4 regions of the Synechococcus sp. LTW-R genome follow, and region 4 is predicted to be linked to each of the others. Evidence: predicted binding sites of a transcription regulator. Region 4 holds the regulator's gene; each other region holds the start of a gene.
What was found. The regulator NtcA, encoded in region 4, controls nitrogen genes in cyanobacteria. The targets are predictions, from matches to a motif close to GTANCNNNNGNTAC.
Positions count from the first base shown of each region.

Region 1: a site for NtcA is predicted at 3,566-3,579, ahead of H0O22_RS03850 (circularly permuted type 2 ATP-grasp protein). Genes of this name have one in related genera too.
Region 2: a site for NtcA is predicted at 5,868-5,881, ahead of H0O22_RS10900 (anthranilate phosphoribosyltransferase family protein). Genes of this name have one in related genera too.
Region 3: a site for NtcA is predicted at 5,369-5,382, ahead of H0O22_RS10925 (ferredoxin--nitrite reductase). Genes of this name have one in related genera too.

Region 1 covers NZ_CP059060.1:680,385-688,137, reverse strand. The annotation lists gene H0O22_RS03865 (redox protein) at 1-143, shown strand, start outside; gene H0O22_RS03860 (transglutaminase family protein) at 149-1,021, opposite strand; gene H0O22_RS03855 (alpha-E domain-containing protein) at 1,006-2,043, opposite strand; gene H0O22_RS03850 (circularly permuted type 2 ATP-grasp protein) at 2,037-3,476, opposite strand; gene H0O22_RS03845 (hypothetical protein) at 3,675-3,854, shown strand; gene H0O22_RS03840 (peroxiredoxin) at 3,865-4,425, opposite strand; gene rpmB (50S ribosomal protein L28) at 4,458-4,694, opposite strand; gene H0O22_RS03830 (mechanosensitive ion channel family protein) at 4,757-5,779, opposite strand; gene H0O22_RS03825 (glycerol kinase GlpK) at 5,890-7,404, shown strand; gene H0O22_RS03820 (FAD-dependent oxidoreductase) at 7,364-7,753, shown strand, end outside.
Region 2 covers NZ_CP059060.1:1,959,912-1,967,664, forward strand. The annotation lists gene H0O22_RS10875 (NarK family nitrate/nitrite MFS transporter) at 1-1,471, shown strand, start outside; gene H0O22_RS10880 (nitrate reductase) at 1,553-3,775, shown strand; gene H0O22_RS10885 (nitrate reductase associated protein) at 3,756-4,223, opposite strand; gene H0O22_RS10890 (hypothetical protein) at 4,356-4,517, shown strand; gene H0O22_RS10895 (hypothetical protein) at 4,545-4,742, shown strand; gene H0O22_RS10900 (anthranilate phosphoribosyltransferase family protein) at 4,752-5,816, opposite strand; gene cynS (cyanase) at 6,040-6,492, shown strand; gene H0O22_RS10910 (hypothetical protein) at 6,562-7,347, opposite strand; gene H0O22_RS10915 (formate/nitrite transporter family protein) at 7,351-7,753, opposite strand, start outside.
Region 3 covers NZ_CP059060.1:1,967,799-1,975,551, reverse strand. The annotation lists gene H0O22_RS10970 (urease subunit gamma) at 1-192, shown strand, start outside; gene H0O22_RS10965 (urease subunit beta) at 199-516, shown strand; gene ureC (urease subunit alpha) at 527-2,239, shown strand; gene H0O22_RS13365 (hypothetical protein) at 2,236-2,397, opposite strand; gene H0O22_RS10950 (hypothetical protein) at 3,030-3,233, shown strand; gene H0O22_RS10945 (hypothetical protein) at 3,285-3,659, shown strand; gene cobA (uroporphyrinogen-III C-methyltransferase) at 3,646-4,440, opposite strand; gene H0O22_RS10935 (hypothetical protein) at 4,437-5,069, opposite strand; gene H0O22_RS10930 (hypothetical protein) at 5,094-5,315, shown strand; gene H0O22_RS10925 (ferredoxin--nitrite reductase) at 5,527-7,095, shown strand; gene H0O22_RS10920 (ferredoxin--nitrite reductase) at 7,200-7,349, shown strand; gene H0O22_RS10915 (formate/nitrite transporter family protein) at 7,403-7,753, shown strand, end outside.
Region 4 covers NZ_CP059060.1:1,567,170-1,574,922, reverse strand. The annotation lists gene H0O22_RS09000 (alpha-mannosidase) at 1-1,042, shown strand, start outside; gene psbN (photosystem II reaction center protein PsbN) at 1,039-1,179, opposite strand; gene psbH (photosystem II reaction center phosphoprotein PsbH) at 1,266-1,466, shown strand; gene H0O22_RS08985 (TatA/E family twin arginine-targeting protein translocase) at 1,471-1,713, shown strand; gene pth (aminoacyl-tRNA hydrolase) at 1,721-2,353, shown strand; gene H0O22_RS08975 (DUF3146 family protein) at 2,360-2,617, shown strand; gene H0O22_RS08970 (resolvase) at 2,595-3,044, opposite strand; gene H0O22_RS08965 (DUF3084 domain-containing protein) at 3,041-4,219, opposite strand; gene ntcA (global nitrogen regulator NtcA) at 4,295-5,035, opposite strand; gene rph (ribonuclease PH) at 5,101-5,835, opposite strand; gene H0O22_RS08950 (cob(I)yrinic acid a,c-diamide adenosyltransferase) at 5,938-6,528, shown strand; gene dcd (dCTP deaminase) at 6,528-7,121, shown strand; gene H0O22_RS08940 (hypothetical protein) at 7,733-7,753, opposite strand, start outside.

The sequences.
Region 1 (7,753 bases), 890 kb from region 4:
TCGTCCTCAACCAGGCCATTCGTGAGCCTGGCGCCTGCGTGGCCCGTGAATTCCGTGTGTACAACAGCAGGCTGATTCCTCGGCTGTTCGCGACAACCCATCGCACGGCTCCCCTACCCAAGCTGCACGGCGTCAGCTGGTAGAGCCGCTAATGGCGAGCGGCTGGACTGAGCAGTTCGGCCTCGATCTCCCAGCTCAAGCTGCTCTGCACCCCGGTCGGGCCGGAGAAGGTTCCGCTCACTGCCGCAGTCAAGTCTGATTTGGAGGAGGTCACCACGGGGATGTAGCGGTCATCCACCGCCCCTTGTCCGCTGGCATCAAATCCACGCCAACCGGCTCCCTGCAGGTAGACCTCCGTCCAGGCATGGAGGTCGTAGCGGTCCGGCTTGGGCTCCACCAGGTGATAGCCGCTGACGAAACGAGCGGGCAGCCCGAGACTGCGGCAGCACTCGATCATCAGCATCGCCAGATCACGGCAGGAGCCGATGCGCTCCTTGAGGGTGCGACCTGCCGGCCAAGCGGGTCCTTGATGCCGTTGGGTGTACTTCACCCGGTCCTGAATGATTTCGATGAGTTGTTGCAGAAAGCTCAGGCAACTCCCGTCGCTTCCCGTGAGCGCTTCCTGGGCGAGATCGACGGCGGCGGCATCGTGTTGGCCATTGGGCAACCAGCCTTGGAGGTTGCTCATCAAATCGGGATTGAGCCTGCCGATGGCGAGTGGCAACTGCAGCATGCTCTCGTCCAAGCACGCCTCAATCAGTGGTGGCGTGAAGGTTTCCACCTCACTGGTGGCGACCACCTGAAAGGCCTCTGTTTCCTGAAGGAAGCGCGCCCGCGTAATCGTGTCCCCCCCTGCAGCCATGAGCTCGTAGAGCTGACTGGGTTCGGGGCTGATCTCCAACTTGAAATCAATCAGGCGCTGGAAGCCGTGGGGCCTGGGCCGCAGGCAAAAGCGATGGGGGCCCAGCAGGACGGGTTGGCTGTAGCTGTAGTTGAAGCGGTGGATTAAGCGGGCGTGCATGCCAGATCTTGATCGGAAGCCGTGGTGGGTAAAGCGCTCTGATTCATCGGGATCACCGTGTCATCCTCCGGGCTGAGGCCTCCGGGGAGAACGAAGTAGCGGTCGTGAATCAGGTTGTGCAGCTCGTTCAAGTCCTGCTGCAACCCGTCAATGGCTTCATGCAGCCCTCCGGCGATCAGCTTGTCGATTTTGGTGTAACTCCAGCGGGCCTGGGTCAGTCCCACCCTGCACTCCAGGTCATCGGGGGTTCCCGGAGCGGATTCGCGGCCGATCAGCTGGAGGGTCTCGTGGATTCGCTCCAGGCAGTAGCGAACCGAGCGCGGGAAGAGCGGGTTCAGCAGCAGAAACGCTGCCACCCCCTCTGGCGAGATGTCACCGACATTGGATTGGCGGAACATCTGATAGGCGCCGGCACTGCGCAACAGAGACATCCACTGCAGTTCGTCGAGCACGCCACCGACGTCATCGGGACTGGGAAGCAGTAGGAAGTACTTCACATCGAGGATGCGTGTCGTCTTGTCCGCCCGCTCAATCAGACGGCCAAGTCGGCTGAATTGCCAGGAAAGGTCCCGGCTCAACGTGGCATCCGTGATGCCATAGAAGAGCTGACAACCACGTCGAATCTCCCGCAGCTGCTCCTGGGTTGGTTCCTCCCAGAACTCCTCGTTTTCCACCAGGGTCCAGTAGAGACCGTTGAGGTGCTCCCACATCTCGCTGGTGATCACATCCCTGATCTGCCGGGCGTTCTCCCGGGCCATGGCGATGCAGTTGACGATGCTGCTCGGGTTGGCCTCCGCCCGCACCAGGAACTCGACCACCTCCCGAGCCCCACCACCGGGGTACACCGCATCAAAGAGGGTGCGATCTCCACTGGCATCGATCAGGGGTTGCCAAGGTTCTGCACTCCCCGGAGGACAGTCCAGGGCCATCGCCTCACTGACCTCGACAAAGCGGGAGATGTTCTCCGCCCGCTCGATATAGCGGTTAATCCAATACAGGGAGTCGGCAACACGGCTCAGCATTGGCCGTCCTCCACGATCCAGGTGTCCTTGCATCCACCCCCCTGGGAGGAGTTCACCACCAGTGATCCGCGCTTGAGGGCGACGCGGGTCAAGCCACCGGGTGTGACCCAGCTGCTTTTGCCACGGAGGATGTAGGGCCTGAGATCCACGTGGCAGGGATACAACTCCCCGTCACTCAGCGAGGGGACTGTCGAGAGCTCCAGCGTCGGTTGGGCGATGAAGTTCCGGGGGTTGGCCTGGATCTTGGCGGCGAACGCCTCGATCTCGTCGCTGCTGGCGTGGGGTCCGATCAGCATTCCATAGCCTCCGGCTTCAGAGACGGCCTTGACCACGAGTTCCCGGAGATGGGCCAGGACATAAGCCTGATCCTGGGGCCTGGAGCAGAGATAGGTGGGGACGTTCTCAATGATCGGCTCTTCGCCGAGGTAGTAGCGCACCATGTCGGGGACATAGGCGTAGATCAACTTGTCGTCCGCAATACCGGTGCCGGGGGCATTGGCAATGGCGACACGTCCCTGGGCGTAAACCTCCATCAAGCCGCGAACGCCCAACATCGAATCGCTACGGAAGACCGCGGGATCGAGGAAGTCGTCATCGATGCGCCGATAGATCACATCGACCGCTTCCAATCCACGCGTTGTCCGCATCCAGACCCTGCCGTCTTCACAGGCCAGATCCCGTCCTTCCACCAGCGGAATGCCCATCTGTTGGGCGAGATAGCTGTGCTCGAAATAGGCACTGTTGAGAACCCCTGGGGTGAGCAGGACCACCCGCGGTGTCTCCGTCCAGGGCGCCAATTCCCGCAGGGTTTTCAGGAGTTGTGATGGATAGCGATCGATCGGCTGCACGACCCGCCCGCTGAACAGACTCGGGAACATCCGCTTCATCACCCGCCTGTTCTCAAGGAAGTAGGCGACTCCGGACGGGCAGCGCAGGTTGTCTTCGAGCACGCGCCAGGTGCCTTCTCCGTCCCGGATCAGGTCCAGGCCCGAGATCTGGCACCACTTATCAAGAGGGGGTTTGAACCCCTGCAGGACCGGTCTCCAGCCCTGCGAGCTCTCGACATCCTCCCGAGGGATGATTCCGTCCTGGATGATCCGCTGCGGGCCATAGACATCGGCCAAGAACAGATCGATCGCCTCCAAGCGTTGGGCCAGGCCCCGTTCCAGCTGCTCCCACTCCCCTGCCGGAATCAGGCGCGGCAGGGGGTCAAACGGAAGGATCCGTTCACCTACCTGTCCACCGGAATCGTTCAAGCGGAAGGTTGCACCCAAGCGCTTCAGCAGAACTCCAGCGGCCGCATGGTTGCGGTTGAGATGATCCAGCCCCAGGGCTCCCAAGGAATGGACCAGTGGCTTGAGTGCCGAACGCGGTCCATCGGCGGCGTTGAAGTATTCGTCGTACCCCTTCTTTGGCCTGTACTCGGTAAACATTGCCGGACCAGAGTTGGGCCGATCATGCAGAGCTGTCTGGCCCCTCCGGGTTGTGATTGCTACCGAACAAATCAGCCTGAAGACGGCCGGTAGCGCTTGCTACGGGCCAGTTTTCATCCAGTTATGGACGTGAGTCGAAGCACCTATGGCAACGGCTGTCTCGCCGCGCCAGCCTCTGCTCGTTCCTCCCGCACACCCATGGCCCAGTCCCCTGTGTTGGTTGATCCCCAAGGTGGAGCCATCTACCAACTGCGCTCCAGTGAGGGCGAATTGTTCCAGGTGTGCTTTGAAGGCAGCTGCCTGTTCTGCGACAGCCTTCCGGCTGGAGAGGCCCACCTGCGTCTCATGGAACAGCGGCTTCGCCAACGGCTCGGCTGAGGCTGATCGGTTAGCCCGCGGCCTGGAGTTCCCCCAGACGCTTGAGGATCTCCTGGCTGTGGCCTAACGGCCGGACGCCGAGCCAGGTCTCTCGGAGCACCCCCTCTGGGTCAATGAGGAAGGTGTGCCGTTGGGAGAAGGGGGGGATCCAGCTGCCGTAGAGCTTGCTTGTTTGCCCGCCAGGATCCGAGAGCAGTGGGTAGCTGAGCGCTTCACTGCCGCAGAACTCTTTGTGGGAGTCCGTGTCGTCGGCGCTGATCCCTACGACCTCGGCATTGAGGGCATGGAAGCGCTCCAGGTCCCGTTGAAAGCCCTTGGCCTCGATCGTGCAGCCTTCGGTGAAATCGCGCGGATAGAAATAGAGGACCAGCCACTGCCCTTGAAAGTCACTCAGGCTGCGCTCGGCTTCGATGGCGCCATCGGGGCTGGGAACAACGCCCGGGAGCGTGAATGGCGGTGCAGGCAGGTTGAGCTCGGGCAGGGTGCCGCCCATTGAAAAAGCCTGCCGGGGAAGTCCCAGCAGGCCGAGGGCCGCAGCGCCAACAGAGAGGAGCAGATCGCGGCGGTTCAAAAGGAATCCTGAGGTACTCCCAGGATTGAAGCTCAGATCTTGGCCAGGTTGATGCCGAGTTGCTTGGCGTAGGCGCCCAGACCCTTCTTCTGGATGGTCTTCAGGGCGCGGGTGGAGACGCGCAGCTTGACGTAGCGGTTGCCCTCAGCCCACCACAGACGGCGCTCTTGCAGGTTGACCTGCTGGAGCTTCTTGGTGCGGATGTGGGAGTGCGAGACGGCCATGCCGTTGTTGGCGCGCTTGCCGGTGAGTTGGCAGACCCGGGACATGACCGTCTTCTAAAAACACAACATTGGGCATTTCGCCCAAGTGCCCACCATAGCAAGTGGTGTTAGACCCCAGTCTCCAAGGCGTTGTGCACGTGCAGGGTCTGGGTTGGGAAGGCGAACTCAATCCCCTCCTGCGCGAAGCGTTGAACGATGTCGAGATTGATCCGTTGCTGGGCCTCCATGGCTTGGATGTAGTTGTTGGAGGGAACGAAATAGACCAGCTCAAAGTCGAGGCTGCTGCTGTTGAAGGCCACGAAATGGGCCCGGTCAAAGCGGGTGTCCCCGCCCCGTTCAACGATCGCCTTCAGCAGCCCCGGTATCCGCTCCAGCACGGCGTGGCTGGTGTCATAGGTCACCCCCAAGCGGTAGATCAGCCGCCTTTCTTGCATTTCTCCGTAATTCGCCACCACGGAGCTGGTGAGGGCGCTGTTGCTCATCACGATCGCCTCACCGTTGACGCTGCGTAGACGGGTGGTGCGCACGCCGACCCGTTCCACCGTGCCCCAGACCTCGCCGACGTTGATGAATTGCCCGGTTTGGAAGGGCTTGTCCAGCAGGATCGTGATGTATTCAAAAAATTCAGAGACCGGCTGTTTCAACGCCAAGCCCGCGCCAATTCCACCGGCGCTAAGGAGGGCCCAGATCGCCGCCATCTGGACGCCGATGTTCTGGAGATAGAGAACCGCGCCCACAGACCAGACCAGGGCGCGCAACATCGGGGCGAGGGCCCGCAGCATGCTCCCCACGGCGGGGTCACCGCTGTGGACCGCGGAGCGTTGCAACAGACGCAGGCTGATGCGGTTCACGAGCCGCACCAGGAAGACCACCAGGATCAGCTTGGCGATGGTGAAGACCACCCGATCCAACTCAGGCGGCGTTGGGACGAGCCACCAGGCCCAGCTCGCGCTGACCACCCAACCCAGGATCGGGATCGTCTCGACGATGACCTGAACGATGAAGTCGTCGGTATCACTCCTGGTCCTCCGGGTCAGGCGACCAAAGACAACCCCAAACACCCGCGCGACGAGAAGCGAAAGCAACCCCCCACCGATCAAGGCCAACAGGGCCGGCAGGAGCGTTGACATCGAGACCATGACCAGCCGAAATTGCCTCAGAGGCCTCCACTGTCTCGTGCTGCGTCAAGGCCCTGACAGATCCAGGGGATACCCGTAAGAGTGGGGAAACCCTTTTGCCTGTGTCCGAGTCCTATCTCTTAGCCCTCGATCAGGGCACCAGCAGCTCCCGCGCGGTTCTCTTCGACGTCCGCGGTGTGCCGGTTACCTCCGCCCAGGTCTCCCTCGCGATTCAGTACCCCAGTGATGGCTGGGTCGAACAGGACGCCGCCGCGATCTGGCAAAGCCAACTGGAGGCCATGGCGTTGCTGGAGCAGCGCTTAAGCCCAGAGCAGCGCCAAGCGGTGCGTGCCTGCGGGATCACCAACCAAAGGGAAACGACCACCCTCTGGCGCCGCAGCACCGGCGAAGCCTTCGGCCCATCCCTGGTGTGGCAGGACCGGCGGACGGCGTCGATTTGCGCGGGTTGGAGGAGCGAGCCCGATGCGGAGTCCTGGCAGCGCCAAACCGGATTGGTGCTGGATCCCTATTTCAGCGCCAGCAAGATCGCTTGGATGCTCGAGGCCCATCCCGAGGCCCGGCAGGCCCTGGCCGCCGATGACCTCTGCTTTGGCACCATCGACAGCTGGTTGCTGTGGCACCTCAGCGGCAGAACACGCCATGCCACCGACATCAGCAATGCCAGCCGAACGTTGTTACTGGACCTGGAGAAGTTGTGCTGGTTGCCGGACGTGATTGAGCGCGTCGGATTGACGGCTGCTGCCCTCCCGGAACTGCTGCCGACCCGCAGTGCTTTTGCCGTGATCGCCGAGGGGCTTCCCTTCGCTGGCACCCCCATCACGGCGATGCTGGGTGACCAGCAGGCGGCCAGTTATGGCCAGTTCTGCTTTGAACCGGGCCAGGCGAAGTGCACCTACGGCACGGGCGCTTTCCTGGTAGTGAACGGTGGCCTTCGCCCGCAACGAGCTGCAGGGGGGCTGTTGAGCACGGTCGGTTGGAGCAACACCGACGGCAGCACCACCTATTGCATTGAGGGCAGCCTCTTCAATGCTGGGACGGTGATCCAGTGGCTGCGTGATGGCCTGGGGATCATCCGCGAGTCCTCCGAGGTGGATGCCCTGGCCTCCAGGGTGGAGAGCGCGGGTGAATTGATGCTCGTGCCGGCCTTCACCGGCTGGGGATCCCCCCACTGGGATCCCAACGCCCGGGGCCTGCTGATTGGCATGACCCGTGACACCGCCGCCCCGCAGATCGCCCGGGCAGCCCTGGAGGGCATCGCCCTGGCGGTGACCGGCCTGTTGCGCGGTGCCGCTGAAGCGCTCGGTGCTCCCTTGAACACCATTGCCGTTGATGGCGGAGCGGCCGCGTCGGCGGTCCTGCTCCAGGCGCAAGCCGACAGTGCCGGCGTGCAGGTTGTCAGGCCAGCAAATCTTGAATCAACGGCCCTCGGAGTGGCCTTGATGGCCGGTGAGGGCGCCGGGGTGCTGAGCGATCTGGGGCCGATTGCCACGGCCATCCGTGCCTCCTCAACCCAGGTCAGTCCCCAGCGCGACGCGTCTGAACGGGAGCGTTGGTGCCGCCGCTGGGATCAGGCCGTTGACCGTTGTTTGCACTGGCATGGTGATGGACCGCTTTGATCTGCTGATCGTTGGCGGCGGCAGCAGTGGTGCCGCTCTTGCCTACGAAGCGGTGCGTCGTGGATTGCGGGTGGCGCTGCTCGAGGCGGGTGATCCCGGCCAGGGCACCAGTTCGCGCAGCACGAAGTTGTTGCATGGCGGTGTTCGCTACCTCGAGCTCGCTTTCAAACAACTCGACGCGGCCCAGCTGAAGTTGGTTCGGGAGGCCCTCTCTGAACGGCAGTACTGGATTGATCAGGCTCCGTTCCTGGCCCAGCCCCTTCGCATTGCCCTGCCTACCCAGGGGCCCATCGAGCAGGCCTATTACCGAATGGGCTTGGGCATGTACGACCTCCTGGCGGGTTCCGCT
Region 2 (7,753 bases), 390 kb from region 4:
CTGGTTCAACCTTGCTCCTCTAGCGACAACCGTTAAGGCCGATCTTGGTCTTGATCTTGGTCAAATTCGTACCGTTGCGATCTGCAACGTCGCTCTCACGATTCCCGCCCGCGTGCTGATTGGCATGCTGCTGGACAAGTTCGGTCCCCGTAAGACCTACTCGGGCATTCTTGTCTTCTCGGTCATCCCCTGTCTGCTGTTTGCATCGGCGCAGGACTTCAACCAGCTGGTGGTCGCTCGCCTGCTGCTCTCCATCGTTGGTGCCGGCTTCGTGATCGGCATCCGTATGGTGGCGGAGTGGTTCCCGCCCAAACAAATCGGCCTTGCTGAAGGCATCTACGGCGGTTGGGGCAACTTTGGCTCCGCCTTCTCCGCGCTGACTCTGGTTGCCCTGGCTGGCTTCCTCTCCTTCTCCGGCGGCTTCGAGCTGCCCACTGGCGCCATCTTGAATTGGCGTGGAGCGATTGCTCTGACCGGCATCATTTCGGCCGTCTACGGGGTGATCTACTTCTTTAACGTCACCGACACTCCTCCCGGGAAGACCTACCAAAAGCCAGCCAAGTCTGCCGGTCTTGAAGTCACCTCCATGCGGGACTTCTGGGGTCTGCTGGGCATGAATGTTCCCTTCGCGGCCATTCTCTGCGTGCTCTGCTGGCGCCTGCAAAAGGTTGGTTTCCTGAACGCCGGCACCTATCCCCTGGCGCTCCTCGCTGTTCTGGTTTGGTTTGGCTTCCAGACCTGGGGCATTATTCGCACCAACCGCGACCTGATCAACGGCGTTAAGCAGTACCCCAAGGAGGACCGCTACGAGTTCAAGCAGGTCGCCATTCTGGAGCTCACCTACATCGTGAACTTCGGATCTGAGCTGGCCGTTGTCTCCATGCTGCCCACGTTCTTCGAGACCACGTTTGATCTGCCGAAGGCCACCGCCGGCATCTTGGCGTCCTGTTTTGCCTTCGTGAATTTGGTGGCTCGCCCTGGTGGCGGCCTGATTTCCGACAAGCTCGGCAGCCGCAAAAACACCATGGCCTTCCTCACCGGTGGCCTGGGCATTGGTTACTTGATCATGAGCATGATCAAGCCGGGCACTTTCTCCGGTGGCCTGGGCATCACCGTCGCGGTGTTGATCACGATGCTCGCCTCGTTCTTCGTTCAGGCGGGTGAAGGCGCCACCTTCGCGATGGTGCCCCTGGTCAAGAAGCGCGTCACCGGTCAGATCGCAGGTCTGGTCGGCGCCTACGGCAACGTTGGTGCAGTGGCTTACCTGACGATCTTCAGCCTCCTGCCGATGTGGATGGGTGGCGGCAAGGATCCTTCTGCCGAGATCGTTGCCTCCTCCAACAGCGCCTTCTTCCAGATCCTCGGGATTGCCGGACTGATCGTCGCTTTCCTCTGCTTCTTCTTTCTCAAGGAGCCCGAGGGTTCCTTCTCTGAAGAGCACGCTGACGAGAAGCTGCTCGTCAACGCTTGATCCACCCCATTACAGGGGTCTGTTCGGGGCGGCCATGCTGAGCCGCCCCTTTTTTCTTTTGACGCTGTTTCGGTTGTGGTGATGGCCTCCGGCAACGTGCGCAGCCAATGCCCCTACTGCGGTGTGGGCTGTGGTCTTGAACTGATTCCACCGGCCTTGCCCGGCCAGGCGGTCAAGCGTGATGCCGAGGGCAATCCCATGTGGACGGCTCGGGGTGACCGCCAGCACCCTTCGAGCCTGGGCCAGGTCTGCATCAAGGGCGCGACCGTTGGCGAGACCTTGGGTCGTGGTCGGCTTCGCGAGCCCCTCTACCGCGCCAGCCTGGACGAACCGTTCCAACCCATCACTTGGGAGCAGGCGATGGACCTGCTGGTGGGCCGCATCCGCAGCACCTTGGCCACCAAGGGGCCCGATGCGATTGCGATGTATGGATCGGGCCAGTTCCACACCGAGGACTACTACCTGGCCCAGAAGCTGCTGAAAGGTGCCCTGGGCACGAACAACTTCGATGCCAACTCCCGCCTGTGCATGAGCTCCGCGGTGGCGGGCTACACCCGCAGCCTGGGCTCCGATGGTCCGCCCGCCTGTTACGAGGATTTGGACCACTGCACGGTGGCCTTCCTGATCGGGACCAACACCGCGGAATGCCACCCGGTGCTGTTTCAGCGCCTCTTGAAACGCAAAAAGCGCCATCCCGGCAGCGTGAAGATCGTCGTCGTCGATCCCCGCTTCACGGAGACCGCGAAGGCTGCGGATGTGCATCTGCCGATTGCGCCTGGTACGGACTTGGCGTTGCTCCACGGCCTGGCCCATTTGGTTCTCCGCGAGAACGGTCAGGACCCGGCCTTCATTGACGATCACACCGAGAACTACAAGGCCTTCTTTGATTTGGCGGCCCGCTGGACGCCGCGCAAGGTTGCTCGGTTCTGCAACATTCCAGAAAAGCGGCTGCGGGAGGTGGCGGAGCTCTTCCACCGCCGTGAGCGGGTGCTCAGCCTGTGGTCGATGGGGGTCAACCAGCGGCGCGAAGGCACCGCGGTGGTGGGTGGTCTGATCAACCTGCATCTGTTGACCGCTCAGATCGGTAAGGAGGGTGCGGGTCCCTTCTCCCTGACCGGCCAGCCCAATGCCATGGGTGGACGCGAGGCCGGGGGCTTGGCCCATCTCCTGCCGGGCTATCGCGTTGTGACCAACCTTGAGCACCGCCAGGAGGTGGAACAGGCGTGGCAGTTCCCGGCCGGACGCATCGCGGCGACCCCCGGCTTGGCGGCCTGGCAACAGGTGGAGGCGATGGAGCGCGGTGAGCTGGATCTGTGGTGGGTGGCCGCCACCAACCCGTTGGTGAGCATGCCGGACCTCGATCGGGTCAAGGCCGCGATGCGGCGCTGCCCGTTGGTGGTGGTCAGCGACGCCTACGCCGATACCGAGACCTCCCACTACGCGCACCTGTTGTTGCCCGCGGCCCAGTGGAGTGAAAAGGCCGGGGCGATGACCAATTCGGAGCGTCGGGTGACCTACTGCCCGGCCTACCGCCCCCGCCATGGGGAGAGCCGTCCGGATTGGGAGGTGTTCGCCGAGGTGGGCCGGCGTTTGGGTTTTGAGGAGCAATTCAGCTACGCCTCGGCTGCGGAGGTGTATGCGGAATTCAGTCAGCTCACTGCGGGCCGACTCTGTGATGTCTCCGGCCTCAGTCACGCCTTGTTGGAGGCGGCGGGCCCGCAGCAGTGGCCCTTCCCCGCGGGGGCATCAGCCAGCGGCGAGGCGAAGCGGCTTTACAGCGACCATCATTTCACAACGCCTTCGGGCCGTGCCCGCTTCTGCACGGATCAACCCATGGGTCTGGCGGAGCCCCCCTGTGAGACCTACCCGTTGGTGCTCACCGTTGGCCGGTATCTGGGGCAGTGGCACACGATGACCCGCACGGGGAAGGTCGAGCGGTTGCAGACCATGCACCCCAAACCCCTGTTGGAGGTGCATCCGCAAGATGCCTTGGAGCTGCAGTTAAAGGATGGGGAGCTGGCCGCCGTGAGCTCCCGCCGCGGACACATCACGGCGACGGTGAAGCTCACCGAATGTATCCGCCGGGGCTCGGTGTTTCTTCCGATGCATTGGGGGTTCACCCAGGAGAACGCCTGTGAGGCCAACACCTTGATGCACGATCAGGCCTGCCCGGTGTCTAAGCAGCCGGAACTCAAGGCCTGCGCCGTGATCGTTGCTCCAGCGGTGTCGGTGGTGAAGCCGCTCGAGCAGGAGGCTGGACGGCTCGAGGCGCTGCGCCGTTGGTTTACGCCAGCACTTCGCTGAAGGCCGCCTCCAGGTTGTGGTGGTCATGCCCCGGCCGCGCGAGCTTGCAGAGGGCGAAGCGCTCGAGCTCGTTGAGGGCGGACCACTGCTCAAGCCGGAGGCTGATGCCGCGGGTCTCGGCGGCGGCTGTGAGGAGCTCGGGAATCTCGATGGGGTTCTGCCAGGCCTCCCCCGTTGCGATCGGCAGTGTTTTGGCCTGACCGTCGGCCATGGACTCGGTGCACGCCAGCAGGTGTTGGCGGAGGTGATCGAGGCCCTCCGGCGTGTCCTCCCAGTCGACGAGGCTCTGCCGTTGCGTTTGGTTCAGGGCCAGCCAGTGGTTGAGTTTGAGCTTCACGCCACAGAGATCCAGCTTGCGGCGCACGCAGAGGGGAATGCAGCGCCAATTGCCGATGAAATCGCTCTCGAAGTCAAAGCAATGGCTTGCCGAGGGGGCCTCAGAGGTCACGGCCAGACGGGGTTCTGGTAGTGATTTTGACGCTTCTGGGGATTGCCGGCAGTGGGGTGAACGGTTTGGTGTCAACGGCTCCCAAATGCGTCCGTTGATCTCTGCAAACTCCTTTCAATTCACCGCTCCGCCATGCGTCTCGCCGTTGCTCTTGGGGTTCTGCTCGGTGGTTCCCATGGCTGGCTGAGCAGCGATCGTCTGTTGGCCGGCGCAGCCGCTTGGTCCATCGCGCCAGTGGCTTCCACAACGTTTTGGACCGGTTCAGCTGGCGATGGCTGGCTGGCGTCTCCATAGTGGTTGGGTCGAATCCTTTCTGCCGTCATGGCAACCAAAACTGGTATTGCGGCTCAGGGCCGCCATCCCCTGACCATCGCCACGGGCTTTCTCGGCGCCTTTGTCGTGGCGTCCTTGGGCGTTCAGCTCATCCGTAGCGCTTCTGTCTCGACCGCTGCACCGGCGTCCGTGCAGCCCGTGATTGCTGGTCAAGCCGCGATGTGGCAAGTCCTCGGCGAGCGCTGAGTTCGCTGCTCAACCCATCTCCTGGCGGAGCCGTTGGAGATGGGTCATGACGGCCCCTGAGCGGAGCAGTTCCCGGCTCCGCTCAAGTCCGTTGGCGTGGGTGCTTTCGAGCCCCGTCTGCCAGAGGTAGGTGCCGGCATTCCAGACCAGGGCGGTCGCGAGCTCCCCTTGTCCGCCGAGGGCGGCCGCGGCTTGGCTGCTCCAGGTCTCCAGTCCTTCCCACAGGGGATCAGCCCCGTAGCAGCCGTTGTCCCTGGGGTGGAGGATTTGGCGTCCCTCGTCCCCCGGGCGAGGCCTGCCGGTGACGCATGCCCGGCTGATGGGCAGATCGGTGCTTCCTTCGAGGCCTTTGACGGTGAGCACGTTGGTTTCGCCGGCCAGCTCGAGTGCTTTCCAGGCCCGCGCTTCGGTGGGTGGGTGCACAAAGCCACTGACCAGGAGATGCTCGCCTTGGTGCGCAGTCCAGAGCAGTTCCAGGCTCGCGAGGGGTGGTCGCTTGCCGAGGTCCTCCCGATAGGGAATCAGGGATTCGGCGTCGGGCAGGTGATCGGGTTGATGCACCAGGGCGAGATCGCAGCGCTGGAGTTTCTCTTGCACCCACGCAACGCTGCGGCCGGCAAGTTGGAGGCCCAGGGCCGCGAAGAGCTCCATGGCGGTGATGCCGTACTTCACCGGAATCCGGCCCGCCCCTTGCAGGACCACGGGCAGTCCGGCGCTGGAGAGCACCAGGGCGGTCAGGGGATAAATGGGGGCCGTTCGGGTTCGCCCGTCGAAGGGCATGCCGAAGCTGATGGCCGGCTTCTCGGTCCTGAGTTGAGGGCCGCGCTGGCGGTAAACATCAAGCATCCCGGTGAGTTCCTGGGGCTCGGGCCTGCGTATGCGGTGCGCGATTAGGAAGGCGCCGATTTGGGCCGGACTGGCCGCTCCGTCGAGCATCAGCTCAAGGGCATGGGCAGCCTCTTCCCGGCTCAGACCACTGCTGGTGTGCTCGCCACTGCCCACTTTCTGCAGATAGGCCTTGAAGGTTGCTCGGCCTTGGGAGCTGCTGTCGGCGACGGGTGCGGCGATGGTCATGCCGACGAGGGAACAGTGATTTGATTTTCTGCCTCGACAGGGCCCGTTCCGGTAACAGCGGCTACCAAGTGGTTCCTGGCTCCGTAGCAACGGCTGCGCAGCGTGTGCGCAACTGCGGCGATTCTTGTTGCTGAACGGATGGTTAATCGCACTCCATTCTGTTCACTCCTCTCATCGCTATTGGCCTGTCTCCATGACGGTTACACCCGTATCCATGCCCTCGTTGGCTGCCCCTTCTGCGGCCACCATCACCGCCACATTGATGGCAGCCAAGAAGGCCAAAGGCCTGAGCTTTTCCGATCTGGAATCCGCGCTGGGTCGTGACGAAGTCTGGATCGCTTCATTGTTCTACGGTCAGTCGACTGCATCGCCTGAAGAAGCTCAAAAGCTTGCCGAACTGTTGAGCCTGGATCACGCCATTACTGAGGCCCTGCAGGCGTTCCCGACCAAGGGTGGCCTCGATCCCGTGATCCCCACCGATCCTCTGATCTATCGCTTCTACGAGATCATGCAGGTCTACGGGATGCCCCTGAAGGACGTCATTCAGGAGAAGTTTGGCGATGGAATCATGAGTGCCATCGACTTCACCCTGGACGTCGACAAAGTGGAAGATCCTGCCGGTGACCGAGTCAAAGTGACGATGTGCGGCAAATTCCTTCCCTATAAAAAGTGGTGAGTTGACCTCCCCACGCAAAAGCCCCCGAAAGGGGGCTTTTTTAATGGTTTCACTTGCGAGCCTGAAGCGCTATTCGCCCAGCGTTTGCTCAATCCAGGCTCGATGTCTGATTTGGGCCTTCAGCTGCCGCTCCAGCGCTTCCTCGAGCCGGGTGCCGGCGAATTGGCTTCTGAGGGCAATCAAGTGCTGGCAGCTCTCGAGGCTGCCAATGCAGCCCAGGGCTTGCAGGGCTGTTTCGGCGACGCCTGGCAGGGCATCGAGGCTGATGCAGCGGCGAATCGCTTCGAGAACTGTGGGCTCATTGCGGCGCTGCAGCAGCTTGAGCGTCGCAATGACGATCTCGGCGCGGAAATCTTGGAGTAAGGGGGCCGTCAGCCGAAGCATCGCGCTGGCGTCGAGGCTGCGGTTGCGGAAGGTCAGCAGCGTGAGTCCGGCGAGGCGATGGCTTTGGCCGGGGGCATGCAAGGCGGATTCGATGATCTCGAAATCGATCAGGTTTCCCCAGCAGCCCAGAGCCTCGAGCACCTCGGGTTCCAGGTCGCCAGCATTCGGCAGCCAAGACAGGAGTTGCTCGCAGGCTTGGGGGTGGTGACAGATGCCAAGGGCGCGGATCAGCGGTCTCGTGATGCCCTGCGATTGGCAGAGGGGAAGAATCCACGCAATGGCCTCGGGTCCGGCCATCCCCAAGCGCTCAGCGAGGCTGAGGGCCAGGGATGGATCACAGACCCGAGGCAGGAGTTCACTGAGTTCCTCCAGGGACAGGGGCTGTCGCCGCCAGCGTCCTAGCCGCTCGCTTAAATCCGCTTCTTCCTGGGGTGACAGAAGGGTGGAGACAGGGGCGACAGCAGTGGCCATGGATCAGCGAGCACCCAGTTCGGCAGCCAATTCGCGTTCCAGCTTCTCGTCGTGCTCAGTCGGCAGGACGTTGCTCACCTTGGTGCGATGGGTGCTGTAGAAGAGCATTCCGATGAACACCATTCCGCCCACGATGTTGCCGAGGGTGACGGGCAGGAAGTTCCAGAAGATCACCTTGGTGTAAGGAACGCCTGAGCCAAGGATGGGGCCTGCGGTGTGCAGGAATTGATTCACAACGATGTGCTCCATGCCCATCGATTGGAAAGCCGTGATGGGGAGCCAGCAAGCCAGGATTTTGCCTGGGACGCTCTTGCTCACCAGGGCCATGGTCACGCCGAGGCAGACCAGCCAGTTCGCGACCAGGCCGCGCAGGAAGGCGAGGAAGAAGCCCATGCTTCCAAGAGCC
Region 3 (7,753 bases), 400 kb from region 4:
TGGCTGAGTTTTCTGGTGCTTGAAGGGGCCCGGGACGGAAAAACCGTCGCAGAGCTGATGGCTGAGGGCACCACCTGGCTGAGCCGCGATCAGGTCATGGAAGGGATTCCTGAACTGGTCCACGAAGTCCAAATCGAGGCGGTGTTTCCGGACGGCACCAAACTCGTGACCCTGCACGACCCCATTCGCTGATCAGCCATGGCTGGATTGATTCCCGGGGAACTGATTCCTGAACCGGGCGAGCTGGAACTCAACAGCGGTCGCCCCGTCACCACGGTTCTGGTGGCGAACACCGGAGATCGCCCCGTTCAGGTGGGCTCCCACTTCCACTTCTTTGAAGCCAACGCCGCCCTGCACTTCGATCGCGAAGCCACCCGGGGACAGCGGCTCGACATTCCTGCCGGCACCGCGATTCGTTTCGAGCCAGGGGACAGTCGCGAGGTGCAACTGGTTCCCTACGCCGGCGCGCGGCGCGTCTTTGGCTTCAACGGCCTGATCAACGGCCCCCTCGACTGACTGACACCCCATGCCCTACCGCATCTCACGCCGTCAGTACGCCGAGACCTACGGCCCCACCACCGGCGATCGCCTGCGTCTGGCGGACACCGAGCTCATCCTCGAGGTGGAACGGGACCTGACCGTCTACGGCGATGAGGTGAAGTTCGGCGGCGGCAAGGTGATCCGCGACGGCATGGGCCAAGCCCAGACGACCCGCGCGAATGGAGCGGTCGACACCGTCATCACCAACGCTCTCATCCTGGATTGGTGGGGGATCGTCAAAGCCGACATCGGCATCCGTGATGGCCGCATCTGCGGCATCGGCAAGGCGGGCAACCCGGACACCCAAGCGGGGGTCGACATCGTCGTGGGCCCAGGCACCGAAGCGATTGCCGGTGAAGGCCACATCCTCACGGCGGGCTCGATCGACACCCACATTCACTTCATCTGCCCCCAGCAGATCGAAACGGCCCTCGCCAGTGGAGTGACGACACTGCTTGGCGGCGGCACGGGACCGGCCACGGGGACCAACGCCACCACCTGCACGCCAGGGGCCTTTCACATCGGTCGGATGCTGCAGGCCGCCGAGGGGCTACCCGTGAACCTCGGGTTCTTCGGTAAAGGCAACGCCTCCACCCCGGAGGCGATTGAAGAGCAGGTCCACGCCGGGGCGTGCGGGCTCAAGCTTCACGAGGACTGGGGGACAACGCCGGCCGCCATCGATTGCTGTTTAAGCGTGGCCGATCGCTTCGATGTGCAGGTGTGCATCCACAGCGACACGCTGAACGAAGCGGGGTTTGTCGAAGACACGATTCGCGCCATCGGCGGGCGCACCATCCACACCTTCCACACCGAAGGGGCGGGCGGCGGCCATGCCCCGGACATCATCAAGATCTGCGGTGAAGCCAACGTCCTGCCGAGCAGTACGAACCCCACCCGTCCCTACACCCGCAACACCCTCGAGGAGCACCTCGACATGTTGATGGTGTGCCACCACCTCGATCCGAAGATCCCGGAGGACGTGGCTTTCGCCGAGTCACGCATCCGGCGCGAGACGATTGCCGCCGAAGACATCCTTCACGACATCGGTGCCTTCTCGATCATCGCGAGCGATTCCCAGGCCATGGGCCGCGTTGGCGAGGTCATCACCCGCACCTTCCAGACCGCCCACAAGATGAAGGTGCAGCGGGGTTCCCTCCCGGAGGACAGCAGCCGCAACGACAACACTCGCCTGAAGCGCTACATCGCCAAGACCACGATCAACCCCGCCATCGCCCATGGCTTGGATCAACAGGTCGGCTCCGTGGAGGTCGGCAAGCTCGCGGACCTGGTCCTCTGGAAACCCGGCTTCTTTGGCGTGAAACCGGAGCTCGTCATCAAAGGGGGCTCGATCGTCTGGGCCCAGATGGGCGACGCCAACGCCTCGATTCCCACCCCTGGACCGGTCCATGGACGGCCCATGTTCGCGGCCTTCGGCAAGGCACTGGCCCCCAGCTGCCTCACCTTCGTGAGCCAAGCCGCACTGGATGGCGATCTGCCCCGAAAACTGGGGCTCGAGCGCCCCTGCGTTCCAGTACTGAACACCCGCGGAGGCATCAGCAAGGCGGCGATGAAAAACAACACCGCCCTGCCCCGGGTGGAGGTCGACCCGCAGACCTACGAGGTCTTTGCTAACGGCGAACTGCTCAGCTGCGAACCCGCTGAGGTACTTCCGATGGCGCAGCGCTACTTCCTGCTCTAGTTGCAGCCCTGCACGGAGATCCGATAGGTGAAGCCGGTGGCGGCCTGGTCAGCGCTAGCGCCGATCTTGAAATTCACCTGGTTCACGGTTTTGCCCGGAACGGCCCGCACATCCCACTGGCGCCCGGTGCCGACATTGGGGGCATAGGAGTCATTCACCACCTGGAGATTCGAACCATCGGTGAATTTCAGGTAGGCCTGGATCGGGTAGGTCGCGCTGACCGAGGAATTGGCGGTGAAAAACAGCTTGCAGTGGCTGTAGGGCTGGTTGACGAAGAAGTCCGTATTCCATTCGGGCGGCTGAAGGGCAAGGGGCTGCCCAAGCTGATGGTCTTAGTGACGATGTTGCTCTGGCCGTTGCCGCCGACGGGGGTGAGGAACTGGCAGGAGGCCAGCGCTGGCCCGGAGGCCATCAGGGCACTGCCGCTGATCAAGGCGGTAAGTCCGGCACGCAGGACAGCTGACATCGAAAGACAACGCTCACTGGTTTCGCTCTAGCCAGGGCTGACCCGGGTGGAAAGCGCAGCCTCAACCCACCCACGCATATGACGAGCTCCTGACACTGGGCGCGAGCGGGGATCACAGACGCAGCCCAAGTAAACACCGCCTCCCTAGGCACATTGACCTACAAAAACAAAGAAATCAGCTGCAATCAGGGATGATCCCAAAGAAAAGCTGAAGCAGCGTTTCGATTGTGTTCTCAAGCCTCACGTTTGATTGCGTGGGGAAACAAACACAGAGTTCGATCCCATTCGCCGGTCTTAAAAATCTCTCAGTCAGCAGTCGGATTCATGGGCGACCATCTGCATCTCGTCGGACTCACCGGTGACGGCTGCCGGATCGCCCGCGATGGCGGCGGCGGCTACGTCGTGAACCACAACGACAGCGACGGCAACTGGGAACGCGTCGCCAACCTGCCTGCGGCCTATGCCGTCTGTGAGCGTTTCAGCCAACGGGATGCGCTCGGACTGCCCAACTGGCGCGCTGAAGCTTGAGCCAATTCGCGCAGACCTGAGTAGCGTTAGTCCCATCATTGGAAGGTTGTTATGACAGCCCCCTCCAGCAGCTGCACCAACCGCCCCGGCAGAGCCGGGGTGAGCAGTGACAGCTTTGCCACTCGCAAAGAACAAGCCCTGGTGATCCTTCTGGCCCAGCAGTTGGTGGACGCGCAGATCGGACGGGCGGATGCCCAAGCCAGCCAAGCCCTCTGGGACGAGGTAGCTGAACTGAACATTGATCCCGATCGGATCATCCATCTGCTGTATGGCGGAGAAGAGGTCAGCGATCGAACAGCACTGAAGGAGCGTGACGACAGCTGGCTGAGTGCCCAGCAGGGGAGCCCTCAGCAGCGGGGGTGGTCCCTACAGCGACTGCATCTGGGACGCCCCCGGCGCCCGCAGATCGCCCTCAGCCCTGTTTGAGGGGAATCGGCATCTCCACCATCGCCGGCTCAGGGGCACAGCTCTCGACCCGTTGATTCACGACGTCGCCAATCACAACGATCGAGGGGGAAGCGAGCTCGGCCGCCTGAACCGCATCAGCTAATCCCCCCAAGGTGGAGACAACGGCCTTCTGGCCGCGAACCGTTCCCTGCTGAACAGCGGCCGCTGGGGTGGAGGTCTCCAAGCCACCGGCCATCAACTCCTCGCAAATGTGCGGAAGGTTGTGGAGGCCCATATAGATCACCAGGCCGTCACTGCTGCGGGCCAAGCCGCGCCAATCGACGCCCGGCCGGCGCTTATCGATCTCCTCGTGGCCCGTGACAAAGGTGACGGAACTGCCCGCCCGGCGATGGGTCACGGGAATCCCGACGTAGGCCGGTGCGGCAATGCCAGCGGTCACACCAGGCACGACCTCCACCGCGACGCCATGGCGCTCCAGATGGGCCGCCTCCTCACCGCCCCGGCCAAACAAAAAGGGGTCACCACCCTTTAAGCGCACGACACAGCGATGACGCTTGGCCATCTCCACGAGCACCGCATTGGTGCTGGGCTGGGGCACGGAGTGGTGCCCCCGGCGCTTGCCTACAAAGTGCTGCTCGGCGCCCTCCGGCACCAAGGCCAGCACCTCCCGAGGCACCAGGGAGTCGTACACGAGGGCATCGCACTGGCTCAGCAGGCGATGGGCCTTCACGGTCAGCAAGTCGGGATCCCCAGGCCCCGCCCCCACCAAATAGACCTTGCTGGCAACGTCAGCGGTCATGGCAGATCAAGGAGGAGGTTGAGCAAAAACTGACGGGTAGCGGGGCGCTCCAGCAGCGCCAAACAGGGGGACGCTTCGGTCTGCAGGTGGGCCGTCATCCGGTTGGGGGCCAGGGCCAAGGGCAATGCCGCCGCATCGCCTTCACCACTGCGATCTGCACTTAAGCAGGGCACACCGACGTACGCGCTTAAGGCCGCGAGATAGCGATCCGCCACCCCTGGCCGAAGCGGATGGTGCAGAACCGCGGGGGCGGCCAAGCCGCGCAGATGCTCCAGCCAGGGCCCCCAAGCGCCCAGGAAAGGAAGGACCTGGACGCGATGTCCCTGGTCACGCAGGCGCTGACGAATGGCCGGGACGTCCGAGCGAACGTGACTGCCTGGAGTCAACAGCAGCGGAACCAAGACCAGCGGCAGGCCTTGAGGCAGGTCCAGGGGATCCGCGGTCAGGGCCTGCATCCAGACGGGAGCCTGACGGCCCCGGACCAACTCGGAAACCAGATCCACCAGAACCTCTGGAATCTGACCACCGGCATGGCCATGGACGACCAAGAGCAGGGGGGAGCGCTCGCCAGCAACGGGCTTCGGTAGCAACGGCCACCGCCAGCACCCCGGTCCTGCTGATGGAGTCACGCCCATCGGATTCATCGCTTCACCATGCCATCCACTCGCCCCCTGCCGAGCTCCCGCCGGCGTCCGACTTACGAGCGGCCCGTCTATGGACGAGCCGACTACGACAGGCCCCGCACCCGGCCGATGCAGTCCACCCCGCACTGGCGACGCGAGCTGGACGCCGACCTCGCCGCCATGGGCAAGGTCTGGCAAATGATTCGCAACGGTGCGACCCGGATGCTGGGCGAAATCGGACGCCAATACTGAGTGGCCAGAAGCGGAAAGCGACACCATCAACCCGGAAGACGGGCCCCCTTTAGGTATCCGTTGACACCCTTTTTCTCTCTGGCAAGGAACAACCTCGATCCGTAGCAACGGCGACACAAGAGGGAACAGGGCGAGTGGTTTCATTCACCCCACTAGTCGTTCATTTCTTTGGAAACGGCTCAGTTGCTGACTTCATCTGAACCGATTTCCCATGGTGGCCACGCCAACTGTGTCCAACACCACTGAAACAACCAGCGCACTACCCAGCTGGCTCGAAGGCAAGAAGCTCAACAAGATCGAGCAAAACAAAGCAGCCAAAGATGGCCTCCTTGTTGGCAGTGAGATTGAGAAATTCGCCCAACTCGGTTGGGAAAACGTTGACGAGACCGACCTTCAGTTGCGCCTGAAGTGGTACGGCATGTTCTGGAGGCCCAAAACCCCGGGGCTGTTCATGATGCGCCTGCGGGTCCCCAACGGGGTGATCTCCGCCGAGCAGCTTCGGGTCGTCGGCAATGTCGTTGCCCGCTACGGCAGCAACGGCAGCGCTGACATCACGACGCGCCAGAACATTCAGATGCGCGGCATCCTCCTCGAGGACCTGCCCGAGATCCTGGGCCAACTCAAAGCAGTCGGCCTGACCACGATTCAGTCGGCCTTCGACAATCCGCGGAACGTCACCGGCAACCCGATCGCCGGTATCGATCCCCTGGAAATTGTGGACACTCGGCCCTACACCCAGGAGCTCGAGAACTTCCTCACCAGCAACCACCAGGGCAACCCCGAGTTCTCCAACCTGCCGCGGAAATGGAATACGGCCGTTGCCGGCGCCCGCGACAACTTCCTGCTCCACAACGACATCGCCTTCCACCCCGTTGAGAACAACGGCGAAATGGGCTTTGGCGTCTGGATTGGCGGCATCCTCTCCTCCCAGATGAACGCCTATGCCATCCCCCTGAACGCCTGGGTCAAGCCGGATCAAATCTGCGCGATCACCGAGGCCGTCATCAAGATCTGGCGCGACAACGGCGAACGGGACAAGCGTCCCAAGGGCCGCTTCCGCCTTTATCTCGATGAGGTGGGGCTGGAGACGTTCCGGGCCATGGTTGAAGAGCGCTTCGGACCCCTCACCCCCGATCCGGGCTCCGTCTTCAACGCCGAACCCCGCTCCCATTACGGCATCCACAATCAGAAACAAGAGGACCTGCACTACGCCGGCGTCCACGTGCCCGTCGGCCGCCTACGTGCTGAGGACTTCCAAGACATCGCAGCCATTGCCGAGCGCCATGGCGATGGTTCAGTCCGGCTCACGGAAGATCAGAACGTGATCTTCACCGGCATCGCAAGCGCCCAAGTCCAGGCCTTTGAGGCCGAGCCGCTCCTGCAACGCTTCAGTCTCCAGCCCAGCCACATCGCAGCTGGAACCGTGAGCTGCACTGGCAACACCTACTGCAGCTTTGCCCTCACCAACACCAAAGATCAAGCCCTCGCAGCCGCTGAGGCCCTCGATCGCGAATTGGTTCTACCTGAGGAGCTCAAGATCCACTGGACGGGCTGCCCGAACACCTGCGGCCAGGCCTACATGGGTGCGATTGGCCTCACCGGGACCAAAACCAAACAGCCAGACGGCGGCATGGGCGAGGGCTACAACCTCACCATTGGCGGTTCACAAGGTGCCAACCCACAGGTCGGCGAACTGCATCGCAAAGGCATTCCAGCCAGTGAGATCCAAGCGGTTCTCAAGGAGGTTCTGATTGAACAGTTCGGTGCGAAGCCCCGGTAGTAAATAACGGGAGTTGCAATCACAAGAAAGCCATCATCTTGACGATCTCAGGTGCTCTTTTCTTTTGAAGCCTGACCTCCATTGATGACATCTTGATTCCCAAAGTGACTTCAGCAACACCCCAACGCAAAAGCGACCTCTTCTCTCGCTTTGTCAATTGGATCAGCAACAGCGGCGACGACAAAGCTCCGGTCAATCGGCCCAACGGCAGTCCAGACATCGTCTCCCGTTTGATGAACCGCATCAGCGGTTAATCACACCATCCACCTGCATCCCCTGAGCGCACTTCGAGTGCGTAACCAACTCAATGGATTACGTCCTTCCCAATGAGCTCGTCGACGGCATGATTGCCGCCGGCGGCAAGAAATCAACCGTCAGCGTTAAAAACCTGCTGATCCGTGGCTTTTATTCCGGCGCCATCCTTGGCTTGGCAGTGATCTTGGCTCTCACGGTGGGCATCACCGTGAAGGCACCCTTCGTTGGCTCACTGCTCTTCCCCTTCGGTTTCGCCAGCATCGTGCTGTTCGGCATGGAACTGGTGACGGGCAACTTCGCCCTGCTACCGATGGCGACCTGGGCTGGCAAAAGCACCTGGGGCTCCACCTTCCGGAACTGGGCCTGGGTGTGGGTTGGCAACTGGCTCGGAACCGCCGTTGTG
Region 4 (7,753 bases):
CCTGGAGGCCAACGCCTCGAACTGGCGTTTGGCCAACGGCTTGGTTGCGGTTGAGATCGGGGCTGAGGGTGTGCAGCAGCTCTGGGGGGCTGATGGTTCGCCGCAGCTCTCCGGGCCGATGGAATGGCGGCGTTGGCGGGATCGGGGGGAGTTCTGGGATGCCTGGGATATCGCCGCGGACTACCGCAAGCACCCCTTGCCCCTGACCTGGGAGGGGACTCCGGAGCTGGTGGAGCAGGGACCGCTCTGTTGCCGCTTCGTCGTCCGCGGCCGCTGCGGCCAAAGCCCGCTGCGCCTGGATATTCAGCTGCGGGCCGCCTCCCCCTACCTCGAGTTGACCTTGATGGTCGATTGGTGCCAGCGCCATGAGCTGCTGCGGCTCGAGTTGCCCTTGGGGCAAGCGGCCCTGCGCTACGCCGCGGACACCTCCGCTGGGGTCCTGGAACGCCCCGCTCAGCCCATGACGCCGAGGGAAGAGGCGCGCTGGGAAGTGACCGCGATCAGCTGGGCCGCAACCCAGCCCCAAGCCGGCGGGAGTGGTCTGGCTGTTCTGCTGGATGGCCCTCAGGGGGTGTCTGCCAGCCCGGAGCGTCTCGGCGTCTCGCTGTTGCGGGCGCCCACCTGGCCGGATCCCTCCGCCGACAACGGCGTCCAGCGTCTTCGGCTGGCGTTGGCCCCCTGTCAGAACGGTTGGAGGTCCGCTGGTGCGCCACGTTTGGCCCAGCGTTTTCGAGAACCGCTCTGGCTGCGGCCGGCGCAACGCCGCGCCAAGAACATCGCAGGCGCCCCTGAAGTGACCGGTCCCATTGACCTGATGGAGGGGATCGACTGGGTCAATGCTCAAATCCGGCTGCTCAGCTGCAGGCCTGGCCCAGGCCCGCGGCAACTGGCGTTGCGGTTGCAGAACCTCAGCCCCCAGCGGCAGTCCTGGGGGTTGGGCTCGAGCTGGCGTTGGCGCCAGGACGAAGACCAGGGCTGGCAGAGCGGTGCTGTGGCGCTGAAGCCTTGGCAGCTGCTGGCTCTGGAGTTGGAGCGGGCTTAGTCGTCGTGGTCGTCGAAGGGGTCGCTGAGCTGCTTCGAGGGAGGACCAAAGGCCGTGTAGATCCCGAAGCCGGTCAGACCGAGCAGCACGGCCAGGACGGCCAGAGCCACTGACATGGCTGGGGAGGTGGTTTCCATCACAACTCTCGACAGGGCCGGCCGCTCAGGCAGCCAGGCCCCTTACAGTAACGAGACCAACTCCTTGCCAGAGAGCACAGCCCGACATGGCTCAACGCACCCGCCTGGGAGATCTGCTGCGTCCCCTGAACTCCGAGTACGGCAAGGTTGTGCCCGGCTGGGGCACCACGCCCGTGATGGGCGTGTTCATGGCCCTTTTCCTGGTGTTCCTGCTGGTGATCCTCCAGCTGTACAACAAATCGTTGATCCTCGACGGCATCACCGTGAACTGGAACGGCATCGGCTGATTCGATGAACGTGTTTGGGATCGGACTGCCAGAGATGGCGGTCATTGCCGCTGTCGGTCTCTTGGTGTTCGGTCCCAAGCGTTTGCCCGAGCTGGGTCGCACCCTGGGCAAAACCCTGAAGGGCTTCCAGTCCGCGTCCAAGGAATTCGAGAACGAATTCCGCAAAGCCGTCGACACGGTGGAAGCGGAGGTGAAGTCCGACCCTCAGCCTCAACTCAAGGCCGAAGACGAGCAAGCGGCCGGTTGAGAGCGCCATGGCTCCGTTGAGTCTTGTTGTTGGTTTGGGGAATCCCGGCGAGAAGTACGCCGGCACCCGCCACAACGTTGGTTTTATGGCGCTTGAGCAGTTGGCGAAGCGTCAAGCCAGCAGCTTCAAGCAGCAGTCCAAGTTGCATGGTCTCCTTGCCGAAGTGGGGCACGGGGCAGAACGCTTGCGGCTGCTCATGCCCCAGACCTACATGAATGAGAGCGGTCGCTCGATTCGGGCTGCCCTCGATTGGTTTGGCTTTGAGCCTGCCCAGATGCTGATCCTGGTGGACGACATGGATCTTCCCCTGGGTCGGTTGCGCTTGAGGCTCTCGGGCGGTGCGGGTGGCCACAACGGCTTGCGCAGCAGCATTGCCCACCTCGGCGGACAAGAGTTTCCCCGGCTGCGTATCGGCATTGGTGCCCCGGCCTTGAATCCGGTGGAGCGCAAGCAGCGCACCGTTGGTCACGTGCTGGGCCGCTTCGCCGCAGCCGAGCAACCGGTGCTCGATGAGGTGATCGATGAGGTCTTATCGGGCCTTGATCTGATCCAGCGCCTGGGTTTTGAGCGGGCCGGTAACAGGCTCAACGGTTTTGTGGCTCCCTCTGCCGCCAAGCTGGTCGAGCAACCCACCGCCTGAGTCCGCGTGAGTCGCCTCCCCACCACAACGGCGCAATTGCGGGTGCTCCGCCAGAGCTTTAGCCAGCGGGTGCTCGAGGGCGAGGTCAGTGCTGGCGGATTTGAGTGGACGTTCGCCTGGTTCTTTGACCGCGGGGAGTTGCAGGTGGAACCGTCCCTGGGCCGGGCTTTGATCCAGGACGCCCTGCTGCGTTTTCTGCTGAAAACCGATTACCAGCTGGAGGCGGGGGGGGACTACGCCTTCAACGTCCGGGCGAAGTTTTAAGGCCCAGCACGGTCAAGCCAGGCTCGCGCTTAAGCGTCGTTCCCCAGTGGCGCTCGAGCAGGAGTTGCGCGACCACATCGTCGTAGTCCCGGGGCGGCAGGCGTAGGCCCTCCGGCAACAATCGCCGCCATCCCCTGGGGGGCTCCAGCTGCCAGTAGCGCGCGCGGGCGGCCAGGGTGGTTCCGGCTTCAGGGATCACCTGGACCCTGAGCCCCAGGGCGCTGAGTTGCTGTTGCCAGTGTTTGCTGCCAGTGCCATTGCCGAGCACCACCGCCTCTATCCCAGCGCCGTTCTGCCAGCTTTGAATTTGAGCGAGGCAACCGTCGGGGGAGAGCACGCCTGCGGCCAGGACCGTGCCTGAGCCCTCATCAGACAAGACCAAGCCGCATTTGCTAAGGCCTGGATCCAGGCCGAGCCAGGCGCTCATGGGCGCTGCCAGCGGATGTCCACGGCAACCGGATCGGCCAGATCGCTGTTCGCCCTGGAGACGGCCTCGAGTTTTGCGGTCTCGCCGGGAGGACGGTTCACCAGGGCCTCGGCCAGTTGGCTGACCCGCGTCGGATCGAATTGCAAACCATTGGCCAGGGCCCCTTGGCGTTGGGCGCGGGTTAAGGCTGCGGCTAGGAGCAGGTTGAGGCGGCTGCGCACCTGGTCTTGGGAGCGTTCATCGGCCTCCAGCACGGTGGTGGCCAGTTGTTCGCCGCTGCGAACGACCCGCTTGTTGGGCCTGACATCTGGGAATGCGACCACCTGACGCTCGCCCTTGAGCACGTTGGCAGCTGAGATCAGACTGACCACCCACTCGCCGCGCTTGCTCAGGGTGGTCTCCAGCTTGCTGATGTCGCTCCGCGGCACCAGCAGGATCTGACGGTTCGGTGTCTCCCCGGGCAGCACCCGTTGGTAGACGTTCAAATTTGTGCGTTGCAGCAGGGCGTGGATGACTTCCCTGGCCTGACTGGCGTTCTCGATCCGGACCTTGGCGACCTCGAGGGGTTGCCCGCTGCTGATCACCACATCGCCTTGCCGCAGGGCAATGAGGTTGCGTTCCAGGCGCTCCAGTTCTTGGCTGCTGGTCTTGATCTTGATGTTGAGCTTGGCGAGCTCAGCGCGGTTCCGCTGCAGGTCGGAATCCTTGGCCGCGATGTCGCGGCTGAGGCGATCGCGTTCAACTTCCAATTGCCGGCGCTGCTCCATCAGCGGGGCCAGTTCCTTTTGGAGTCGGTTGGCCTGCTGTTCGACCACCTTCAGTTGGCTCTGGGCTTGGCTGCGCTCCTGTTCGGCACTGCGCAGGGCACTGCGGCTTTGGGCTAAGTCCTTGCGGCTGCTGGCCAGGGCATCACGGCTATCCCGCAGACGTTGTTCGATCTGATCGAGTTCGAACAGCCCGGTGCGCAGGCGATCACTGACGAGCAGCATCAAGCCCAGTGAAATCGCACTGATCAAGCTGCCGGTCAGGACCGTGATGACCACGGCCGTTTTCTTGGGCCGCAGCCGAAACAAGCTGAGCCGCGCCTTGCCGACCTTGGATCCCAAGCGATCCCCCAGGGTGGAGAGCACTCCCCCGAGGATCAGCAGCGCCAGGATCAGGATCCAGCCGGACACGACGTTGGGCGACGACGGTCAGTATCGGTTGCAGGCGGTGGGAAATCAGCGGGGATCAGCCACCCGGTCAGCCGTTTAGCTGAAGCGCTTCGCCAGGGCAAGCGGGTCGAACACGGTGATCTTTTTGCGGTCGATCTGCACCAGGCCGTCGTTGCGGAGGTCCCCCAGAAGCCGGGTGATGGTGACCCGCGTGGAGCCGATGGCCTCCGCGATGGCTTGGTGGGAAAGACGCAGGTCGATCGTGATGCCGTCGCTGCTGGGAACCCCAAAATCGCGGCAGAGCACCAACAGGAAACTCACCAGGCGCGAGGACATGTCGCGGTGGGTGAGGGTTTCGATCATGGTCTCGGTTTGCAGGATCCGAGAGGACAGACCTTGCAGCAGGAGCAGTCCCACCGCAGGGTCCTGTTCAATCGCCTTGCGCACCGAGGTGGCGGGGGCCGTCACCAGCTCGACACGGGTGAAGGCGATGGAGTGATAAAAGCGATCCGAGCGTTGGCCGGTCAGCAGGGAGAGCACCCCGAACAGGCTGTTTTCCCGCAGGAGTGCGACCGTGATCTCTTCGCCCGATTCGTAGACCCGGGAGAGGCGAACGGCTCCGCGTTTCAGCAGGTAGACCTTTTCGGCTGGATCTCCGGGGAAAAAGATCGTCTTGCCGCGCTCGACAATTTCGGTCGTGCTGCCGCTCAGCCCCCGGATGACATCCAGGAGCGTTGCATTGGGTGGCAGCGGACTTCCCGCGATCGGTGCGATCACAGAAGTACCGGTAGTAGGGCTAGGGGAGTAGCGGCTGAATCCTTGCGTTGCCACGACCATTTCAGCGCGACTGAAGTCTGCTGGAACCTACGGATCAGTCCAGGGCGGCCGTGTAGCCATTGAAACTAATTCGGGGCTTCTTCCAAAGCCTTGGTCTGAGCCGCTTGGAGTTGCTGGATGCCAGCTTCGGCGAGGTCCACCAGGGAAGACAGCTGTTGGCGGCTGAAGGGTGCGCCTTCGGCGGTGCCCTGAATTTCGAGCAAATGCAGCTCTTGATTCATCACCACGTTCAAATCCACCTCGGCGCGGCTGTCTTCGCTGTAGTCGAGATCCAGCAGGGCGGCTCCATCCACGAGGCCCACCGACACCGCCGCCACCTGGCCGATCAAGGGTGAGCCCTCCAGCACTCCGCGTTGTTCGAGCCGTCGCAGTCCAAGGGCTAGGGCCGCCCAGGCTCCCGTGATCGAAGCGGTGCGGGTCCCGGCATCGGCCTGCAGCACATCGCAATCGATCTGCAGCGTCCTCTCCCCCAGCAGCTCGAGATCGAGGCAGGCCCGAAGGCTGCGGGCAATCAAACGTTGAATTTCCTGGGTTCGGCCGCTGAGCTTCATCAGCTCCCGCGGCTGGCGGCTGGGGGTGCTGGCGGGCAGCAGCCTGTAGTCGGCACTCAGCCAGCCCTTGCCAGAGCCCTTGCGCCACTTCGGGACACCCTCCTCGAGGCAGACGCTGCAGATCACTGCGGTGCGACCCGTGTGAACGGTGACGGAGCTCAGGGCGAAGCCCATCGGATCCCAGCCGAAACGCGTGCTGCGTAGATCCGAGGTGCTGCGGCCATCCCGCCGGGGTTGGGTGCTGGTCATGGCCTCGATGGTACGGGTGTTTGCACTACAGGTAGTGCTTGTTGCTTGCCGGACGGCCTAACGCCGCTACATTCAGGATCCCAAGCGGCAGCCATGCACTCGATGACGGCCAGCATTGCAGCCACTCCCAGTGCAACTCCCCGTGCTGGACACCTGCGTCCGCTGGCCTCGATTCCAGCGTCGGCCCCCGCCCGCAGCGTGCGCCTGGCGGCCCAGCAGGAGGGGCAGCTCCAGGTGCATACGGCGCCCTTTCGCGGCAGCTTCAGCGGCGTGTTCAGTCAGGCGTTGCGCAGTGCTGGATTGGGGAGCCGCGTGCTCGTCAGCCAGTTCCTCAAGGGCGGTGTTGATCAAGGTCTGGATCGCAGCGTTTGGCTCTGCGGCCGTCTGCAGTGGCTTCGGCCTGCCGTGGCGGGTTGCCTCGCCGAGCCCATGCCGGCATCCCAGGCGGATGCCGCGGCTGTGCGGGAGGTTTGGGAGTACACCCGCGAGCAGCTCTTGGGCGGGCAGCTGGATCAGCTGGTCCTCGATGAGCTGGGCTTGGCTGTTGAGCTGGGTTATTTGGCGGAAGCGGAGGTGGTCTCGGCCCTGGAGCAGCGGCCGTCCAACCTGGATGTGATCCTGACGGGGCCGTCCATGCCCACGGCTTTGTTGGCCATGGCCGATCAGGTCACCCAGCTGCGCCGAGGTTTCTAATGCTCAAGAACGACCGTTGGATTAACGAGCAGGCCGCCCAGGGCATGCTCGAGCCCTTTCAGCCGCAGCTAGTCCGTCATCTCGATCCGGAGAACAGTCAAAAGCCGGTCTTGAGCTTTGGCTGCTCCTCCTACGGCTACGACCTGCGCCTGTCGCCCCAGGAGTTCCTGATCTTCCGGCATGTGCCCGGCACGATCATGAATCCCAAGCGCTTCAATCCGGCGAACCTCGAGCCGGTTCCGCTGCATGAGGACGAGGACGGGTCCTACTTCATCCTCCCGGCCCATTCCTATGGATTGGGTGTGGCGCTGGAGAACATGCGGGTGCCCCCCAACATCACCGTGATCTGCCTGGGCAAGAGCACCTATGCCCGTCTTGGGATCATCGTCAATACGACCCCGGCCGAGGCCAGCTGGGAGGGCCATTTGACTCTGGAGTTCAGCAACTCCTCCGGAGCGGACTGCCGGATCTACGCCAACGAGGGCATCTGTCAGTTGCTCTTCTTTGAGGGCGACCCCTGCGAGACCACCTACAAGGACCGGGCCGGGAAGTACCAGCACCAGCCCGAGCGGGTCACCTTGGCGCGCGTTTGACTTTCTCGATTGAGAGTCTCTGGTCCGTTGGTGAGGCTTTCTTTTAACTAGGAGTGTCTTTCCAGGTAGTCGCCAAAGTTGGGGCAAGTCGCGATGCTTGTTCTGCTGAGCGCTTGATCGAAGTCCTGTTCAAAACATAAATACTGCCTGGGTTGAGTCATTTGCGCGATCTGTGGAACAAGCCACATGTTTGCGACCGATTGGATCAGAGACAAGCTGATCAGGGTGATGGCGAGAAATGGCGTAATGGACCCTCTTGAAGAGGTGTGCCATGTCGATATGCAAAGGGTGAGGAGAATCAGTGCAGGAATGATGAGGTAGAGCTCGTAGAAGCCGCGAGGCCGCATGGCATTGGCGATCCAAATGCTGCAGCACAGGCCCAGTAGGCAGAGCAGCCAAGTGGCCTTGGAAGCACTCGGCTTGTGTTGGCTCCGTATTGTTTGGGTCAGCAGAGAAATGGCCAGGCCGGCTATGACTAGTAGTGTGATGCAGGGGCTTGAGATGAAAAGATCTGAGAGGTATTTATCGATTCCTTCTTGAAGAAGAATAAGCCGATTCTCGCCGCCAGAGAAGCCCAGTGCGTTGCTTGGAAAGCTGAAGACCTGTACTGTTCAGACCGGGTAGGCGAGCAC